3 regions of the Streptosporangium sp. OZ121 genome follow, and region 3 is predicted to be linked to each of the others. Evidence: riboswitches for the same ligand, from Rfam matches in the RefSeq annotation. Region 3 holds a riboswitch; each other region holds the start of a gene.

Region 1 (2,229 bases), on a different contig from region 3:
TGACGGTGGCCGGACCCGCGTCCGCGGTGGACGGCGGCGGGGACTCCTGCCGGGAGTGTCGCTGAGACAAGGAGGCTCTCTCAAAAGGGTATGGGCTGACAGCATTACGGGAAGCGTCGGCGCCGTGGCATCTCGAAGTAACGGGGTGCTGTCCGTCAGAGCGTCATGAACACCACGTTCCCCGAGCCCCACCCCCGAGGCAAACGGTTTTCGGCCGTACGGACCCGTGTGCCTGCACTCACCGCCATCTCACGGCGTGTGCGTCGCCGCGGCCCTCATCTTCTGTCGCGCGCCCGCCGAAGATCATCGAACGGGAAACCCGCCAGGTGCCCTGGATATGCCCTCGACACGGCATCACCGCAGGCCGGAGGCCCGGCTGCTCAGAACATCGAGATGTGCGGATGGTCGAAGTGGTTGGCCGTGATGCCGCCGCGGTTCGACATGAAGCGCCAGCCGGAGCCGTGGTTGATGCGCTGGCGCCAGATCACGTACTTCACGCCGAGTCTGGTCCTGTTCTTGAGGGCCCAGGCGGCGATCTCGTCGCCCAGCGCGAGGTTGGCGGCCGAGGGCATCGTGCCGCCGGTGCTCATCATGAAGTCGCAGGCGCGGCCCAGGGGGTGCTCACCGCCGTCGTTGGCGGCCCGGTAGCAGCCGACGGAGTACGGGAGGCTGAAGCGCCGCATGACGGCGTCGCGCATGATCCGGGTGCGGTCGGTGATGTTGTCGGCGCCGGTGGGCAGCTGCGGGGCCCAGCTGCCGTCGGAGCGGCGGCCGGAACCGGTGGGGGCGAGCCGGTCGAGCTTGTCCTTGACGTCGCGGATCACGTCCTCGGCCTCCTCGCGCCGGCCCTCCACCTCCTTGGCCTCGTCGCGGATCTCGTCGGTGAGCCTGGACGCCGTCTCCGACGCCTTCTTCCTGCGCTCGAGGCTGCCGGCGAAGCCCTCCAGGTAGGCGCTCTGCTGGGCGGTGAGCTGTTCCATCACCGCGGCGGCGCCCATGTCGCCGGAGAACATCAGCGCGGGCAGCCCTCCGCTGCTGCTGGTCTGGTATCGGAGCTGGACGATGGAGTCGACCTGCCTCTTGGCCTCGACATAGATCTCCTCGGCCTTGCCCAGGTTCTGCTTGGCGACGGCCTCGGCCTTCTGCGCCTTCTTGAGGGACTCGCGCTTGGCCGCGTAGGTCTCGATCAGCCCGTCGAGTTTCTTGCCGAGTTTGGCCAGGTCGGCACGGAGTTTGGCCTCGGTCGGCTTGGGTTCCGCGCTTCCCGCGGTGGGGGTGCCGATGGTGAACGCCGCGATCGAGCTCAGACAGAGGACCACAGCGGCATGCCGACGGAACGTGGGGGACGAGGCCGCCACGAACTCTCCTCTCCTTCCGCCTACCGGGTTAGCTGACGGGTTCGGGCTGGAGGAAGCCCTTCCACCGAAGTGGTTTCACCCCAGGTGCGGTGGTTCCCCGGCTCCTGAGCGAGGCGCCCAGGATTAGGCAAATCAGCGTTTACAGCCGATGTGGGAAGGATAGTAGTGGTAAACAGCAGGTCATGCGACCTCAAGACGAGACCAAGCGGTAATCAGTTCGTGATGACAGAGCGCAGAAGCTGTGCTGTTCCCTCGGGGGACACGTCGTTCACGAAGGCGCCCATGGCCGACTCCGACCCGGCGAGGTATTTCAGCTTGTCCGGCGCGCGGCGGATGCTGAACAGCTCCATGTGCGCGTACGACAGATCGCGGCCGGTGGAGACCGGCGCCTGGTGCCAGGCCGCGATGTACGGCATGGGCACGCCGAACAGCCCGTCGAGGCGGCGGAGCACGTCGGTGTAGAGGGGGCCGAACGCCGCGCGCTCCTCGGCCTCCAGCGCGACCAGGTCGGGGACCTGGCGGTGCGGGTAGAGGTGTACCTCCACCGGCCAGCGCGCCGCGGCCGGGACGAAAGCCGTCCAGTGCTCGTTCGAGCCCACCACCCGGACACCGGCCTCCCGCTCCGCGGCCAGGACGTCGGCGAACAGGTTGCCGCCGGTCCGCTCCCGGTGGCGCTCGGCCGCCCCGAGGGTGAGCCTGGTGCGCGGGGTCACGTAGGGGTAGGCGTAGATCTGGCCGTGCGGGTGGGCCAGGGTGATGCCGATCTCCGCTCCCCGGTTCTCGAAGCAGAACACCTGCTCCACGCCCGGCGTCGCCGACAGCTCCGCCGTACGGTCGACCCAGGCCTCCATGACCAGCTCGACCTGCTCGG
Region 2 (2,229 bases), on a different contig from region 3:
ACGTGGCAGTAGTCGGTCTGGACGTCGGGATACTCCAGGCCGACGCGGTCGAAGGTGCGGGCCCAGAGGTCGCCGGCGTAGGTGAGCACGTTGGTCTTGTGGACCAGCGTCAGCTTCCTGCGGGGGCGGCCCAGCGCCTTGTCGAAGGCGTAGCGCACGACGCGCTCGACGCCGTGGGCGGTGTTCAGCGACTCCTGGGTGGCGATCTCGTGCGGCGTGCCCCGGCGCATGACGCCGCCCGCACCGGCGTACGGGCCCTCGGTGCCCTCGCGGACGACGACCATGTCGATGTCCTCGGGACGGGCCTTGCCCAGCGGCGTCTCGACGCCGGGGAAGAGCTTGACCGGGCGGAGGTTCACGTAGTGGTCGAGCTGGAAGCGGAGCTTGAGCAGCAGGTCGCGCTCCAGGACGCCCGGGGGCACGCTGGGGTCGCCGACCGCGCCGAGCAGGATCGCGTCGTATCCGCGCAGTTCGTCGAGGACCGGGTCGGGCAGGGTCTCGCCGGTCTCGTGGTAGCGCTTGGCCCCGAGGTCGTAGGTGGTGGTCTCCACCTTCGTGCCGACCGCTTCGAGGACCTTCAGCCCCTCGGTGACGACCTCGACTCCGATTCCGTCCCCGGGGATGACCGCCAGGCGAATGTTACGCGAATCCATGCAGGCACCTTACCGGTCCGTCTCGGTGATCGAACACCGGTCTCATCCTCCGGACACACTCGTCCGGCGGGACCCCTGATCGTTTTGTCCGCCTTTGCTTGGTATTGACCGTTTCGTGAGGTTTCGTTATGGTCCTCCCATTCACGTCAATGCCTAATCCGTACGGGCCATCCCCTTACCGGGCCCGCACGGAGCCGGGGAACCACTCTTTACGGGATCTACCGGACCCCGGGCACCCCGCTCCTCCCCCGGAGCGCGTTCCCGGCCGTCATCAGGTGGATTCCTTGGGGCGAATCAGCGCGTTCTCGCGCCGTAGGGCGGCCTCCACGCCCGAGCCCGACAGCTCACCCGGCCGGCCTTATGGAAGGAATCATCCTGTCCGGCACAGTTCTCCCCCGTGTCCTGTCCATCTCCGCCTCCATGATCGTCGCCGGCGCCGCGGTGTGCGCGACCTCGACCGCCGCCCTGGCCGCATCCCCGCCCCCCGCCCCCGGGCCCGCCGCGCTCAACACCCCCGCGCTGAAGGACGCGCTGAAGGCCACGGCCGTCAAGCCCGCCTGGCAGAAAGCCGTGAAGTGGGCCATGTCCAAGCGCGGAACGCCCTACGTCTGGGGCGGCACCGGCCACGGCGGCTTCGACTGCTCAGGCCTGGTGCTCCGCGCCTACGGCGCAGCCGGGATCAAGCTCCCCCGCGTCACCAACGACCAGTACGCCGCCTTCTCCAAGAAGATCTCCTGGGAGAATCTCAAGCCCGGTGACCTGGCCTTCTTCAGCGGCCTCGGCCACGTCGGCATGATCACAAAGCCCGGCTACATGGTTCACGCCCCGCGGACCGGCGACGTGGTCAAGGAGGAGAAACTCGACTCCTGGCGCCGCGAATCCTTCGTCGGCGCGGTGCGTCCCGACCCGCAGGGGGTTCAGCTGGCCAAGCGGGTCGAGCTCGCGACCGAAGCCGTGACCGGCGGATGAGACACGCCGGCGGATCACCGCCGGGAGGCCGTGGAGACCCCGGCGGCGGAGAGAACGGGTTCAGCGGGTGGGAGCACCGCCGTTGTCCCTGCGGTCCAGAGCGGTCTGGAGCGCGTCGACGGCCTCGTCCTCGGTCTCCTCGGGACGGTTCCAGGGATACATGTCGTACATGGCGAATCTCGTCTCGGTCGCATACCGGCAAGGAAGGTGGTCGAGACTCCGGTCGGGACTCCGACCAGGCCTGATGTCGCGGGTCCGGATCACGGACCGGCGGCGGGGGCTTGGAGCCGGCACGCGCCACGACACCGCGGCGAGTCGCCGGCCCGCCCCTGTCAGGCCTCGCCGCGGCAGGTAGGAATTACGAGAACCTGGCGCATTTGACTCCAGGTTACCCGGCCGCGGGAAAACCGTCTCGCCCGGCGTACACACTTCTCACATGCTGAGACGAAATGTGGCCGCCGCCCCGGTCTCCGGGGCGGCGGCCACATCGGCGGTACGGCTAGTCGGCCAGGTCGACCGAGCGGCCGCTGTCGGCGCCGATCTCCGAGCCGATCTGGTCGATCACCTCGGCCGGGATGGCGGTGTCGACGGTGAGCGCGATGAGCGC
Region 3 (2,229 bases):
TCCCCGACAAACGCGGTCCTCGCGACGAGGTCGTTCCTCAATGTGCTTTGGGAGCGCTCCCACGAAGAGTGGACGATGGGCAACCGGGACGTCAATATGCCGAAACTCAACCGTTACATCCGGTCGTTTTAGGCAGGACTATCGGCGTCGAACATGGACAAAAACCTCATCAGGGCGATTGGGAGCGCTCCCATCTCACGGGCATACAGTCGGGGCATTTCGTGTGCGTGCGGGGAGGGGGGCATCGCGGGCGTCCCCGGTGGCGGCGGCGCAAGGTTGTCAAGGGAGTGTCAGGGCAGGCGCGGGCGAGGGCCGCGGGAGCTGGTGCCGTCACCACCGGGGCGGGCGTGGGGAAGGGGTTCGAGAAGGCGACCGCCGGGCCGGAAGTGGGAGAGGCGCGCTGTGACGAGTGTCTCCGGGGCGGGGCCGGGCGCTGTGACGAGCGTCGCCGGGGTGGGACGGGCGAGGACACGGAACGCTCCCGGGGGCGGCGCTCGAACGAGCGCCGCCCCCGGGAGCGGGTGGACCGGGCAGCCGCTCACCGGCGGGGGCCGGGACGCCCGCGCCGCCGGGGGGCGGCGGGCGCGGGCGGCGGGCGCGGGGTCAGTCGGAGTAGACGGGGTATCCGTAGCCGACGACCTGGGAGACCGGCCGGACGCGCTGTTCGACGTCGCCGTTGCCGGTGTTGCCCTCGATCGTGGTGATCGTGCCGTCTCCGTTGTCCTTCTTCACGAAGCCGACGTGGTCGATGCCGTCGATGCTCTTGCCGCCTGCCCAGTCGAAGTAGACGACGGCGCCGGGGGTGGGGATGGTGCCCCAGTGCCCGTTGTCCTTGAACCACTTGGCGTGGGCTACGGTGTAGGCGTCCCAGCCCATCGTGGGGCGGATGCCGGCCATCTCGCCGACCCAGGAGACGAACATCGCGCACCAGGGGGCGTTGGCGTAGTCGTACACGGTGTTGCCGCCGTCGCGGGCGAGGGTCTCCTTGGCGCGAGGGCTCGACATGTACCAGGAGTGGAACTTGGTCCCGCCGCCCCGGGAGTTCTCGCGGATGCCGATCTGCTTGGAGGCGATGTCCAGGACCTTCGCCGCGGAGACCTTGGGAAGCCTCTCGGCCACGATCTGGAGCGGGGTCTTGGCGGCCTTGGAATCCTGGGCCTTGGTGTCGACGGGGGGTGCGTTCACGACGCCGTGGCCGTCGGCCAGGGCGACGCCGGTGGTGCCGGTGGCCAGGGCGACACAGGCGCCCAGGACGGCGCATGCCGCGCGGGGGGTGGAGATGAGGCGATGCTTAGCCATACGGGGGTTCGACTCCTTGCTTCGCTTCCATTCCGCCTACCGGGTTAGCTGACGGGTTCGGGCTGGGAAGTGCCCTACGGCGCACGAGTGCGCTGATTCACCCCAGGAACGTGGTTCCCCGGTTCCGCAGACCTCGCGGATTCGGCGGCCGTGCTCACCGACGGCGGAAGGTCTCCGCCAGGTGGGACACGGTCGGGCAATGTGACGGCAATGCACAGACCTGGATAGACCTAGGCAATTGCCATGAATAGGACGAAGGTACGCCAGACGGACAGACGATTACAAGTAGGACATATTGCCTTGACTTGGGAATACGTCCGAATCGGGTCGGTGTCGCGGGGTGCCGCCCGGCCCGGGAGGTGGGGTGAGGCCGCGCCGGCCGCGCCTCCTTCCGGCGGGTGGGGGAACGCCCCACCGAGGCCGGGATCCCCTGCCCCCGCGGCGATCCCGGGTTTCCGGACCCGCCTGCGAGCCGCCGGCCGGGGAGTGCTGAGGTGCGCGGGTGAACCCCCTGGTCCGAGATGGTGTGCCCTCATCTGTTCGAATATGTGTTCGATAGTAAAAAGTATTCGGATGGTAGGGGTTCTCCCATGGAAGGCCAGGAGAGGGCGCTCGGGATCCGGCGGTCCTCGACCCGCGCCTGACGGGGTTTCCGCAGCTCAGAGCGATGGGAGAGCGACGCGATCAGGCCGCCGGCCGGCCTGGCCGCCCGAAGGGTAAAGAAACGCGCGCTCGGAGGGGTTCGACGCCCGCGAAGGTAAAGGCGAGAGGTAAAGGAAGTCGCTTTCCAGACGGCCCTGTCATCCGCGGAGGTAAAGGCGCGCGGGACAAGGGCGCGTCAGGGCGAACAGCGGGCCGGTCGGCCTGGAACGGCCGTGGGCGGAGAACCCGCCGCACCGGCGGTCGAGCGTGGTCGGCTGTTCACCCGCA

The links. Region 3 has a riboswitch for cyclic di-AMP ahead of ACTOQ1_RS13360 (CHAP domain-containing protein). Riboswitches for the same ligand answer to the same signal wherever they lie in the genome.
Region 1: it holds a riboswitch for cyclic di-AMP, as region 3 does, so the genes downstream of both, ACTOQ1_RS09870 (coiled-coil domain-containing protein) here and ACTOQ1_RS13360 (CHAP domain-containing protein) in region 3, are expected to answer to the same signal.
Region 2: it holds a riboswitch for cyclic di-AMP, as region 3 does, so the genes downstream of both, ACTOQ1_RS19775 (C40 family peptidase) here and ACTOQ1_RS13360 (CHAP domain-containing protein) in region 3, are expected to answer to the same signal.

The regions. Positions count from the first base shown of each region.
Region 1 covers NZ_JBPXMC010000003.1:482,924-485,152, forward strand. The annotation lists gene ACTOQ1_RS09865 (RNA ligase RtcB family protein) at 1-70, opposite strand, end outside; gene ACTOQ1_RS09870 (coiled-coil domain-containing protein) at 381-1,319, opposite strand; cyclic di-AMP (ydaO/yuaA leader) riboswitch at 1,362-1,498, opposite strand; gene galT (galactose-1-phosphate uridylyltransferase) at 1,571-2,229, opposite strand, start outside.
Region 2 covers NZ_JBPXMC010000010.1:79,097-81,325, forward strand. The annotation lists gene ACTOQ1_RS19770 (3-isopropylmalate dehydrogenase) at 1-653, opposite strand, end outside; cyclic di-AMP (ydaO/yuaA leader) riboswitch at 794-1,026, shown strand; gene ACTOQ1_RS19775 (C40 family peptidase) at 1,014-1,622, shown strand; gene serA (phosphoglycerate dehydrogenase) at 2,122-2,229, opposite strand, start outside.
Region 3 covers NZ_JBPXMC010000005.1:276,326-278,554, reverse strand. The annotation lists gene ACTOQ1_RS13360 (CHAP domain-containing protein) at 604-1,299, opposite strand; cyclic di-AMP (ydaO/yuaA leader) riboswitch at 1,318-1,456, opposite strand.